Regions from separate parts of the Shewanella sp. 6_MG-2023 genome, predicted to be linked through region 3. Evidence: predicted binding sites of a transcription regulator. Region 3 holds the regulator's gene; each other region holds the start of a gene.
The links. Region 3 encodes sigma-54, which starts transcription at its own class of promoters, with help from an activator protein. Its sites were predicted from a motif close to GTTGGCACGNNNNTNGNNT; they were not measured.
Positions count from the first base shown of each region.

Region 1: Q4533_RS07385 (YccF domain-containing protein) is a predicted target of sigma-54. The motif match lies at 1,433-1,451, and genes of this name have one in related genera.
Region 2: Q4533_RS04060 (nitrate reductase) is a predicted target of sigma-54. The motif match lies at 1,923-1,941, and genes of this name have one in related genera.

Region 1 is NZ_JAUOQU010000009.1:65,381-69,600, forward strand. It holds gene Q4533_RS07375 (hypothetical protein) at 1-62, shown strand, start outside; gene Q4533_RS07380 (1-aminocyclopropane-1-carboxylate deaminase/D-cysteine desulfhydrase) at 294-1,289, opposite strand; gene Q4533_RS07385 (YccF domain-containing protein) at 1,533-1,946, shown strand; gene Q4533_RS07390 (EVE domain-containing protein) at 2,055-2,510, opposite strand; gene Q4533_RS07395 (LysR family transcriptional regulator) at 2,555-3,487, opposite strand; gene Q4533_RS07400 (homogentisate 1,2-dioxygenase) at 3,736-4,220, shown strand, end outside.
Region 2 is NZ_JAUOQU010000004.1:153,365-157,584, reverse strand. It holds gene htpX (protease HtpX) at 119-982, shown strand; gene Q4533_RS04065 (cytochrome c3 family protein) at 1,269-1,604, shown strand; gene Q4533_RS04060 (nitrate reductase) at 1,982-4,220, shown strand, end outside.
Region 3 is NZ_JAUOQU010000014.1:53,562-57,781, reverse strand. It holds gene rapZ (RNase adapter RapZ) at 1-782, opposite strand, end outside; gene ptsN (PTS IIA-like nitrogen regulatory protein PtsN) at 779-1,222, opposite strand; gene hpf (ribosome hibernation promoting factor) at 1,225-1,512, opposite strand; gene Q4533_RS10090 (RNA polymerase factor sigma-54) at 1,536-3,020, opposite strand; gene lptB (LPS export ABC transporter ATP-binding protein) at 3,155-3,886, opposite strand; gene lptA (lipopolysaccharide transport periplasmic protein LptA) at 3,886-4,220, opposite strand, start outside.

The DNA.
Region 1 (4,220 bases), on a different contig from region 3:
CTTTTTCTAAGCGCACTGAAGCGTTAACATTTATGAAATGGTTACTTACGGCTAACAAGTAAGACTTTTAACGCTTGCGTTATTCATTTGCTCAGTTACTCAATAGACATCGCTTCTCGGTATTTCCTCTCACACCTTACCGGACGTTTATTAGAACTGAGCAACATGAAGTTACCCTCACCCAAGAGCACTTTTCAAATCCTTCTCTAAGCAACTCTCCAACGTCATAATTCAAATCAATTTTCAATATTGTCTCTAATGAATGCTTATCTAGCCTAGATATAAACCCGCTATCATCCTTGCTGTTGATATTTCCTTTTGTAGCGCGCTAACATGCTTGGATTACCCAGCAAGCCCCCTTGATGTAAATACATCACAGGAACAGCAGCACCTTTGTTTAAGTCATCGCCGCTTAGGTTTGCAGTATTTAGATAATGCTCCAGCATGATGAAACCAACTGGGTCATACAACAATTCAAATTCAATACCTTGCTTATTGACGTGTTGCCACATGTCATAACACTGACGGTTCAACTTACCAAAATGATACTTTTTACCATTAGAGATGATCCTTGGATGATAGTCAGTATTATCGGTTAATTGATAAAACTGCTTAGTGAGATATTCATCACCGCCAACACAGCTGCAGGTTAATACCGTTACACTGGGCAGCGAGAGGTCTGATCTGCTGGCTGTTTTACTGAATTCGACAAAAAAACGTTGTAAGTAAAGTGCCGTGGTACCTGTACCTGAAGGAAGAAATAGCTCTAACTTTTTCATATTATTTTGTTTAAGCCATTCAATAATCTCTCGCCCTAGTTGATCAAGCCCTAGCTGAGCATATTCACAACGCCCGCCTTCGGGAACAAACACCGTACTCTTAACGACAAGCTGTTTGTTCGATTCATACGGCGCTTGAATATCTTGTTGTACATAAGTCTCTAGGTTCAGCTCAATACCCGCTGGCTTTTCAATGATGTTGGCGCCGTTGTCTAAGGCCGCTTTATAGTTTCCTTGGGGGTTTTGCTTAAGATAGCCAGCTATATGGTCAACATAATAATCAAGTTGCCAGCCGCGCATTTTGGTTAAGGCAGCTAAAGAGTGCAGCGAATTTGCTTGCGCTGAGCCATAGCCAACCAGTTTTTTTACTAGAGGGAAATCTTGCTCGAGAAAATATTGAAATTTTCGCGCTTTGTTACCACTGAAATCCGGGTGGAGTAAATCATCGCGTTTTACAAATATTGCCTGCTCTGCAAATCGAATGGTTTGTACTGGTGTGGTGGCAAACATGTTTATCTCAACATCAATGAGTAGAGTTATTATTTTAACTAAAAAATGTTGTTTTTAACTAACCTATTTATGCTGAGAGTTTAAGAGACAATATACCTTATAGAATTATCGTTTAAATTCAGCAAGATAAAAAATATATATAATGTGGCACAGATTTCGCTTCAATAGTGCATAGTTCGACTAACAAACTGTACAAAGCACGATTAAAAATAGTAAGTTATTACAACAAGTAAGGGATTTTAGATGTCAGTATTAAGATTAGTTTTTAATATCGCTTGGTTCATCATGGGCGGCTTTATAATGGGCTTAGCTTGGTGGCTAGCTGGGCTCTTATGTTTTATTAGTATTATCGGTATCCCCTTTGGCCGAGCCTGTTTCGTCATTGGTGAAATGGCATTTTGGCCATTCGGCCAAGAAAATGTAAATCGTAAACACCTATCAGGCACAGAAGACTTTGGTACCGGTCCATTAGGGATGATAGGTAATGTAATCTGGTTTTTATTTTTCGGTATTTGGTTGGCCATCGGTCACCTCACCCATGCTCTAGCTTGTTTTATCACTATCATTGGTATTCCGTTTGCTATACAACATGTGAAGCTGGCTTTATTGAGCCTCACGCCGATTGGACAAACCATAGTGGCAAAAGAAAGCTATTAATCTAAACCAATTTTAATTGCTGTTACTATTGAATGTTAAAAAAGGAGCGCTAATTTATTAGCACTCCTTTTTTATGTTTAAGGCATTTATAAAGCATTTATAAAGCATTTATAAGGCAACGATATAGTTGAACTCTTCTTCTGTCACAGGCTGAACACTCAACCTAGCGCCTTTACTTACCAATACCATGTCAGCAAGTTTTGGATCAGCTTTTAACTGCGCCAAGGTAATAATGCGGGTTAACTTTTGATTAAAACGAATATCTACTGCAACCCATCTCGGTTTTTGTTTATCTGATTTAGGATCAAAATAAGGGCTTTGATTATCAAAGGCGCTTAAATCAGTCACCGCATCTGAGGTCACCTCGGCAATACCCACAACAGCGGGAACTTTACAGCTGGAATGGTAAAACAGCACTAAATCTCCTGTTTTTACCTCATCCCGTAAAAAGTTTCTCGCCTGATAATTACGTATCCCTTGCCAGGGTTCTGACTGTGGTAAACATGCTGCTAAATCGTCAATGCTGAACTCATCAGGTTCCGATTTCATTAACCAATACTTCATTTAAATCCTTAACAGTAAAACGATAATACTTATGCAATCCATAACTAACCAATGGCCGAATGACTAATTTTTTGATCATTAGTTGATTGATTAAAAGTTGCAAATTCTTCTGAAATTAACTCAGTAAATAATCGACCCGCCCGCCCAAGTGGCCTTTCTAGGGTAGATACTAACTGCGGGGTAAATCTAAATCTATGGCCACCAACAAAATCTACTATGGCTAAATTCTTGCCCGTAAGCTCATCATTAATAAGAAACTCCGGCATCCAGCCAAAACCTAGCCCTTTTAGTAAGGCATTTTTCTTCATAATAAAGCCTGATAAGTAAAACACTTTGTCGCCGCCAAACTGTAACTCGTCTCGGTGTAGTTTTTGCGGCGATGAGTCTTCAATGGTTAATTCTACATGTTGCTGCAGATCAGTCAGGGTAACACCGGATAACTCAGCAAGAGGATGCTGCGATGAGCAAACCAATAAACTGGTCACTGGTGGCAGTTGTTGGGCAGAAAAATAAGGCCCTGCAAGGTAATCCTTAACCAGCATTAAATCGGCTTTATCTCGCTCAAAACGATGTTGAACGCCGCCTAAAAATTCCATGTTAAGTTGTATCTTGGTAGGAATATTATGCTCAGACATGCGCTTTAACGCTGTCATGATAGGCTCCATTGGCAGCGCGCCGTCAATCACCAATTCAAGCTTTGGCTCCCAACCTTCGCTAAAACGACTGGCTAAATGTTCAATATTGGCTAAATGTTGCAGTAACCGTTGGCCTTCAGCCAAAATCACTTTGCCTTCTGGGGTTAATTCAGCCCGATATTGAGACCGATTAAATAAAGTCACCCCTAGGTGTTGCTCGAGTTTTTTTACTTGATAACTTACTGCTGATTGCGCTTTGTGTAGCCGCTCAGAGGCTTTAGCAAAACTTCCTTCTTCAACAAGTACTTGTAGCACATTAAATGCTTCTACATCGATTTTCATTTAAGCCTCCATGTCCCTATTCTGCCTTTAAGTGTTCTGCAGTCGTGACACTTATGTAAACTTTTATTAACCATCTAAAAATTAGATTAAGTTAAGTGGTTTATTATTCTTTTTTTTGTCCATCCTAGCAACTAAATTGTTAACTAGATCACAAATAGTTTATTAACGCTGCGCTAGAAAAACATTAACAAAGCAGATTAATGAAGCTCAATAACGACAACCAAACGAATAAGAGTTGAGGAGTTACGATGCCGGTTTATGTTCAACAAGGACAAATACCTTCTAAACGCCATATCGCTTTTAAAAAAGACTCTGGCGAGCTTTACCGTGAAGAACTGTTTTCTACTCACGGCTTTGCCAATATTTACTCCAATAAATATCACCATAATATGCCGACTAAGGCATTAGCGGTGGCTCCCTATGCTCTTGAGCACGGCGACGAGTGGCAAGACTCGTTAATCCAAAACTACAAACTCGATTCGCGCCAAGCTGATTGCAGCGGCAACTTTTTCAGTGCCCGTAACAAGATTTTTTATAACAGTGATGTGGCCATGTACACAGCCAAAGTCACTGAAGATACGGCTGAGTTTTACCGTAATGCCTATGCTGATGAAGTGGTCTTTGTCCACCAAGGTGAAGGAACGCTGTTAAGTGAATATGGTCAACTTCAAGTTAAGCAATGGGATTACTTAATCATTCCGAGAGGCACGACTTACCAGCTCAAGTTTAATGA
Region 2 (4,220 bases), on a different contig from region 3:
CTTTTTTAGGACATATTATGTCGTTAAGTGTTTAATAATATTTTTGCGTTCAAGTCAGCTTGAGCATTGAGCTCAGGCGTTGAGTTTATGTCGGCATGAATGCCAGTTAGGAGTTGTAATGTTACGTATCGGTTTACTAATCGCCACCAACTTAGCCATTTTGCTAGTTGCTTCGATTGTGATGTCTCTGCTTGGTGTAAGCACATCAAGCATGAGTGGTTTATTAATTTTTGCTGCTATGTTTGGTTTTGGCGGCGCATTTATCAGTTTAGCTATCTCTAAGTGGATGGCGAAGAAAACCATGGGTTGTGAAGTTATTACAAACCCTCGTGATAATACTGAACGTTGGTTAGTTGACACCGTTGCTCGTCAAGCGCAGCAAGCTGGGATTAAAATGCCAGAAGTGGCAATTTACCAATCTGAAGAGATGAACGCATTTGCAACGGGCCCAAGTAAAGATAACGCGCTAGTTGCTGTGAGTTCAGGCTTACTTTACGGTATGACCCAAGATGAAATCGAAGGCGTACTGGCTCACGAAGTTAGCCACGTGGCTAACGGTGACATGGTCACCTTGACCCTTATTCAAGGTGTCGTGAATACCTTCGTTATTTTTGCCGCTCGTGTTGTTGCAGGTATTGTGAATAACTTCGTTGCGAGTAATGATGAAGAGGGTGAAGGTCTTGGTATGTTTGCATACATGGCTGTGGTTTTCGTACTTGACATGTTATTTGGTATTTTAGCGTCTATGGTTGTGGCTTACTTCTCTCGTATTCGTGAGTTTAAAGCCGATGAAGGTGCGGCCAAGCTTGCTGGCAAAGATAAGATGATTGCGGCATTAGAGCGTTTAAAAACTGGCCCAGAAACGGGTGCAATGCCAGCGCAAATGTCAGCATTAGGTATTAACGGTAAACGTTCAATGACTGACTTTTTAATGAGCCATCCACCACTAGAAAAACGTATTAGCGCCCTTAGAAATAGTTAATAATGTGATCTTGGTTATAAAAGGAGCTTAATAGCTCCTTTTTTATTGCTTCCCTTTTTATTTTAACTCGTTAATATAACCTTCTTTTCAAGGTGATACATTATGTAACGCTTTTTAGGTGTCAGAGATGATGATTGAATTTTGCCGCTGACTATTTAGTGTTGCTAAATTAACCAGTGTTAGCTAAGTTTATAACTGAGCCTAAAAAAGTCGTTCTGAAAATTGATATCGATTAAAGGTTTCTCTATTAGAGCCTTTTTGACTATCGTAACTGGAGGGTATAATAGTGAGCAATAAAATACTTGTAGCAATGTTTGCAGCAGCTTTAGCTGTAGTAACTTTGTCATCAAATGCATTCGCTGCAGATGAAGTTTTAGCTGATTTCCACGCTGAAATGGGTGGCTGTGAAAGTTGTCATGCTGATGGCGAGCCATCTGCTGACGGTGAGCATGAGTTCGCGCAGTGTCAAGACTGTCACGGAACACTTGCGGAAATGGATGAAAACCATGCGCCACATGATGGCATGTTAATGTGTCAAGACTGTCACGCACCACATGACATGAATGTTGGTGAAAAACCGACTTGTGATAGCTGCCATGATGATGGCCGCGTTGCTAAATAACTGATGATTATTTAGCTTTAAGCAAAGTTTAAAAGCGCTGAAATTCAGCGCTTTTTTATTGCCCCAGTTTTGCTGTTTATAAATAACTTTTATATTTCCGCCGACATTAGCTCAAAGAATAATTCCACATGAATATTCAATTCATGGCTTAGCATTTATCACACTACCTATACGGTATACCTCTAAAGTGGTATTAATTTTCTTTTGTTTTCAACGACATGTGCGTTATTGGTGCGGCTTGGTGCACTTTTGTTGAACAAAAGTAGCGATTTTAAATTTGCCTTATTTGTAAACGGTTTGTAAATCATTAAGTTAGCAATTGGCACGAGATTTGCGACGTTATTGTCATTGAATTTGAGTCAGTGAAGGGAAGTTGCATGTCTAATATCCAATCTAGTTGTGCTTATTGCGGCGTCGGCTGCGGAATAAGTGTAACCCCTAGCAGTCTTAACGACATTGGATTTGAGCTTGAAGGTGATCGTACTCACCCAGCCAATAAAGGTCAGTTATGTGCCAAAGGTGAGCGTTTATTAGAAAGCTTAGTCCAGCCAAATAGTTTACGTTATCCCAAATATAAGTCTGGTAAGTCAGTTGCTTGGCCTGAAGCTATCACGACAATTGCTGACACCTTTAAACAAACTATTGCGCAATATGGACCAGACTCAGTTGCATTTTATTTATCAGGGCAACTTTTAACTGAAGATTACTATGTGGCTAATAAATTGGCCAAAGGCTTTATTGGCACGGCGAATGTTGATACCAATTCACGCCTTTGTATGTCTTCTGCTGTAAGTGCGCACATGCGCGCATATGGAGAGGATGTTGTAGCGGGTTGTTATGACGATTTTGAACAGGCACAAGTAATAGTACTCGTGGGTTCAAACGCAGCGTGGACCCATCCGGTTTTATTTCAGCGGATGATTAAAGCCCGCCAGCGTTATGGCACTAAAATTGTCGTAATTGACCCAGCTAAAACTGCTACGGCAAGCCAAGCAGACTTACATCTTCAAATCGCGCCGGGGACAGATACGTTATTATTTAATGGCTTACTGAATTTCATTGCCAAAAATGAAGCGTTAAATCAGCCATATATTGATGCGCACACTGAAAACTTCACTCAAACCTTAGCACACGTTGCCAGTCAAGCCACTGATGTTGAAACACTTGCCCAAGCGTTATTAGTGCCTATTGCTCAGTTGCAGGATTTCTATCAGTTATTTATCTCTCACGCAAAAGTCATGACAGCTAGCTGCCAAGGGGTAAACCAATCTATTGCAGGCACTGACACTAGCAATGCGATAATCAATTGTCACTTAGCTCTTGGTCAGGTTGGTAAGGAAGGTTGTGGTTTCTTTTCACTTACAGGCCAACCGAATGCCATGGGTGGGCGTGAAGTGGGCGGTTTAGCGACACAACTTGCTTGTCATATGGGGTTTTCTGAGCCGGAGCGTCAAGTGTTAGGAGATTTTTGGCAGTCTGAGGTGATCGCGACTGATAAGGGTCTCACAGCCGTTGAATTATTTGATGCTATGGCAGATGGAACAATTAAAGCGGTGTGGATTATGGGCACTAATCCAGTGGTGTCATTGCCTAATACTGCAAAAATAACTGCGGCATTAGAAACCTGTCCTTTTGTGGTGGTGTCTGAGATAACACAAGACTCTGCGACTGCGCAATTAGCCGATGTGTTATTACCTGCACAGGGTTGGTCTGAAAAATGTGGCACTGTCACTAACAGTGAGCGAGTGATTAGCCGCCAACGTGGCTTTATACAAGCTAAAGGCACTGCAAAAGCTGATTGGTGGGCCTTGGCAGAAGTCGCAAAAGCGATGGGTTTTGAACAAAGTTTTAGCTTTAAAAACAGTGCTGCCGTTTTTAAAGAATTTGCCCAGTTATCTAAGCTTGTAAAGCAATCTTTTCCAGGCAAGCAGTTTGATTTAAGCGGTTTGGCTGATTTAACGGATGAGCAATATGATGAGTTACTACCGACGCAGTGGCCTGCTGCTAACCATGGTGCCATAGGGGGCAATAAGCAAAGATTGTTTGCCGATGGCATATTCGCCACCGCATCATCAAAAGCGCAATTTATTGAAACCACTGCAGATTGCCAAATAGCCCCTTTGCCAGCTGGGCAAGTACGCTTAAACAGTGGTCGCAGCCGAGATCAATGGCACACCATGACCCGCACAGGTCATATTGCGGCGCTTAGAGCCAGTATCCCAGAGCCTGTTATTGCTGTTCATCCTTCGACTTTAGCGCAATTAAAATTAATTGAAGACGACTTGGTAACTTTTGCTGCCCCTAATTTATCAATAACCAATTTTGCCGTGGCAAGAGTGGTTGCAGATGACTCCCAAGCGCCAGACTTGGGGTTTATGTCAATGCATTGGTCTGAGCAGTTCTCGTTAGGTAAGGGCGTTAATACCCCACTTGATAGTCAGTTTGACCCTTACTCAAAACAGCCAGCGTTTAAATGCCAACCCGTGTCGTTAACTAAAGTTGCTGTGACATTGCAAGGGATCGTTTTTGGTCTGCATGATCCACACATGCAAGGCCTGAACTGGAATGTTCAGCAAACATTAACCACTGGCAGTTGTTATCACATCGGTTTTGAAA
Region 3 (4,220 bases):
AGCTGATCGGCAATATAAACCGAACGGTGCTGACCGCCAGTACAACCAATGGCAATGGTCAGGTAGCTGCGGTTATTACGCTCTAAATGTGGCATCCAAGTGTCAAAAAGGTTTTCAATTTGCCAGATAAACTTATTCACCAAAGGCTGTCGCTCTAAGAACTCTTGCACGGGCGCATCTAGGCCTGTGTAGGGCCTTAACTCAAGCTCCCAGTGCGGATTCGGTAAAAAGCGCACATCAAACATAAAGTCTGCTTCAGCCGGCATGCCATGCTTAAAGCCAAATGACTCAAAATGTACCACTAATTCTTTATCAACACTGCCTAGCAAGATTTGCCGAACATGATCGCTCAATTCGTAGATATTAGTTTGCGAGGTGTCGATATAGTGATCAACCATTTTGGCTATGGGTTCGAGTAACCGCCCCTCAAGCTTAATGGCTTCTTGTAACGAAATTTGATTCTTAGACAGTGGGTGTAATCGGCGGGTCTCACTAAAACGCTTCAGTAACACTTTATCGTTGGCGTTTAAAAAGAAACTGGTAATGCTGGTATCGTCAGACAGTAAAGCAATTTGCTCTTTGAGTACTTTGCCTTGCTCTTCGATATTACGCACATCGACGCTAATGGCGACAAGCTCGTTACTATCTTTAAGCTGTTCAAGCAGGCTGCCAATCAGTGGCAGTGGCAGGTTATCAACACAGTAATAACCTAAATCTTCAAGCACTCTCAGTGCGACTGATTTTCCTGAACCTGAACGTCCCGATACGATGACAAGTTTCATGCAGTAATAACCTGATAAAGTTCTGTAGCGTCATGACTCTTTCGAAGTCGTTTAAGTATCAATTTATCACTGAGTTTCTCTGCCATGCTAGATAATGTGCTTAGGTGTTGCTGGCACTGATCTGCAGGTACAAGAAGCGCAAATAAAATATCTACAGGTTGCTTGTCTATGGCATCAAAGGCGATTGGCTCTTCGCATTTGATTAAAATAGCAATGGGTTCTTCGATATTATCTAAGCGCCCATGTGGAATTGCTATGCCATTTCCTATACCTGTACTGCCCATTTTTTCACGCGCTATTAGACTTTCAAAAATAGCCTGTGAAGAAAGGGTTGGGTACTGGGCAGCCATTAAATTGCTGATTAATTCCAGTACCTTTTTCTTACTGCCCGGAGTGGCACAGGTAGTGCACGCCGGCTGCAGGATGGTACGAAGTTCCATCGTTAATGCTTAGTGAGTTTCTCTTTATGTTTAATTACCTGACGGTCTAGCTTATCTATCAGGGCGTCTATTGCCACATACATATCAGCGTTACGCGATACAGCAAACACTTCACCGCCTTTTAGGTGCAGTTTGGCTTCGGCAATCTGTTGTAGCTTTTGAACATCGAGCACAACGTGAACATTATTGATCTGTTCGAAGTGTCGTTCAAGCTTTGAAAATTTTGTTTGCACGTATTCCCGTAAAGATTGAGTTATTTCAATATGGTTTCCAGTCAGGTTAATTTGCATAGGTCATCCTCCAATAACAAAAGTTATAAGCTTTTGCGTTGGTTTGAGGGAGGGATGAGCATTGCCTCTCGATATTTGGCTATCGTACGTCGAGCAACGTTAATCCCTTGTTCAGCCAATAGTGTCGCCATTTTACTATCACTAAGAGGCTTTTTCGGGTTTTCTGCAGCTACGAGCTTTTTAATAAATGCGCGAATTGCTGTAGAAGAGCATTCTCCACCATCATCGGTACTTACATGGCTTGAGAAAAAATATTTTAGTTCAAAAAGTCCACGGGGGGTATGCATGTATTTTTGGGTCGTGACCCGTGAAATGGTCGACTCGTGCATTTCAACCGCTTCAGCAATATCATTGAGCACCATCGGCTTCATGGCTTCTTCACCGAACTCAAAGAAACCTTGCTGAAATTGTACGATACAGTTAGCCACTTTTAGTAAGGTTTCATTACGGCTATCGATGCTTTTGATAAACCATTTAGCTTCTTGTAAATGACCACGAATAAATTGGCTGTCAGCTTGGCTTGAACCGCCTTTGGCCATAGCTGCATATTGCTGATTAACGCCAATTTTAGGCATGTTATCGGGATTTAGCTCGACCACCCAGCGACCATTCTTTTTAAGTACAGTAACATCAGGAATGACGTACTCATCTTTAATGGGGGTAATTTGCAAGCCTGGACGTGGATTGAGCGTTTGAATAAATTCAATGGCTTCACGTAAATCATCTTCTTTAAGCTTGGTTTTACGCATCAGTAACCTAAAGTCACGACCGGCGATTAAATCAAGATGATCTTTAATCAGTAACTTAACATTATCTATGCAAGGAATTTCATTAGGGTATTGGCCTAATTGAATTAATAGACACTCACTTAAATCTCGCGCTGCAATGCCGACGGGATCGAAGTGTTGTACCCGTTTAAGTACAGCTTCAACTTCATCGAGTTCGATATCGTCAGTGCCTAAGGATTGCAAAATGTCTTCAACGCTCTGGGTGAGGTAACCGCGCTCATCAATGGCATCAATAATGGCGGTTGCAATCACTAAGTCATTTTCAGAAAAGGGAGTGAGGTTTTTTTGCCATTCAAGATGCTCATACAAGCCTTCACTGGTTTCGCCTTGAAACGGCATATCATTACCGCTCGATACTGCGCCAGAGCCAGAAGTCGGCGAGGCGGTATACACCTCATCCCATGTGGTATCCATAGGGAGTTCTTCAGGCATAGAATCTTTAGTGAGCGATTCAGTGGTATCAACCGTTGAGGTGTCTTTTTCTATGGTGACTTGGCTATTATCACTAAAATCGGTGTCAGTTTGCAGGGCGTTTTCTTTTACGGGCTCTTTGGCTTTAGTGAATTCGTCTTCAAGCTCTAATAGCGGGTTTGAATCAAGTGCTTGTTGAATTTCTTGCTGTAGCTCCAATGAGGAAAGTTGCAATAAGCGAATCGCTTGTTGCAACTGTGGGGTCATGGTTAAGTGTTGACCCATTTTGAGTTGGAGTGAGGCTTTCATGTACCGCTTGTCCCTAATTGAATTACATCATCGCGACGAACAGTGTGGGCGCTAGTTTATGATCCTAGAAAAATAGACTAGATTAAGGTTTGTTGTTGGCCGCGAATGCCATACTAAAAACTGAATAGTGCTAACTATAGCTTGAATTGTTCACCTAAGTATACCGACCTAACTTGCTGATTGACTAAGATCTCAGCAGGTGTTCCTTCAGCAATCAAGTTTCCGTGACTCACAATATATGCTCGCTCACACACATCAAGTGTTTCACGGACATTATGGTCGGTAATTAGCACCCCTAAACCACGGCTTTTAAGTTGTTGAATAATTTTCTTGATGTCGATTACTGAGATAGGATCTACCCCTGCAAAAGGTTCATCTAATAAAATAAACTTAGGATTTGCCGCTAATGCGCGTGCAATTTCAACTCGGCGACGCTCGCCTCCCGATAACGCCATACCTTGGCTATCACGGATATGAGTTATGTTAAATTCTTCTAATAAATGTTCCAGTTCTTCAATGCGCTGCTCATTTGATAAGCTTTTGCGAGTTTGAAGCACTGCCATTATATTATCGTGTACTGTGAGCTTACGAAAAATACTGGCTTCTTGAGGTAAGTAGCCAATGCCTTTTCGGGCGCGCAAATGCATTGGATCTGCGGTTAAATCATCTTCATCGATCAGAATGCGGCCCTTATCACTTTTGACTAGGCCTACGACCATATAAAAGGTGGTGGTTTTACCCGCACCATTAGGGCCAAGTAAGCCAACAATTTGGCCGGTTTTTACCGTCAGGCTGACATCTTTTACTACCTGGCGACTTTTATAACTCTTAGCGAGATTTTCAGCGGTTAACGTAATTTGGGTCATTAGTCATTTTGCTCAGCTGCTGGGGCTGACAATGTCGCCTGCGCCTCAGCGTTAAGTGATTCAGTTACTTCGGGTGTTTCAGTTGAGTTCACAGCCTCTACAGCAGATAAATTGTTGTTTTCAATTATAGCTGGTGGCGTGTCATCACCGGGTTTAGCGCTGTCTGGTAAATGTGGTTGCTCATCTTTTTTCTTTTCAGAATCAATCAAGTCTGGGTGACTTTCTGGTTGAAAAATAGTGATAACCCGATCTTCACCAGTACCGGTGCTTTCAGCAATTAACTGCTGCTTTTCAATGTTGTAGCTAATTAGGTTACCAGTAACCTGGCTGCCAG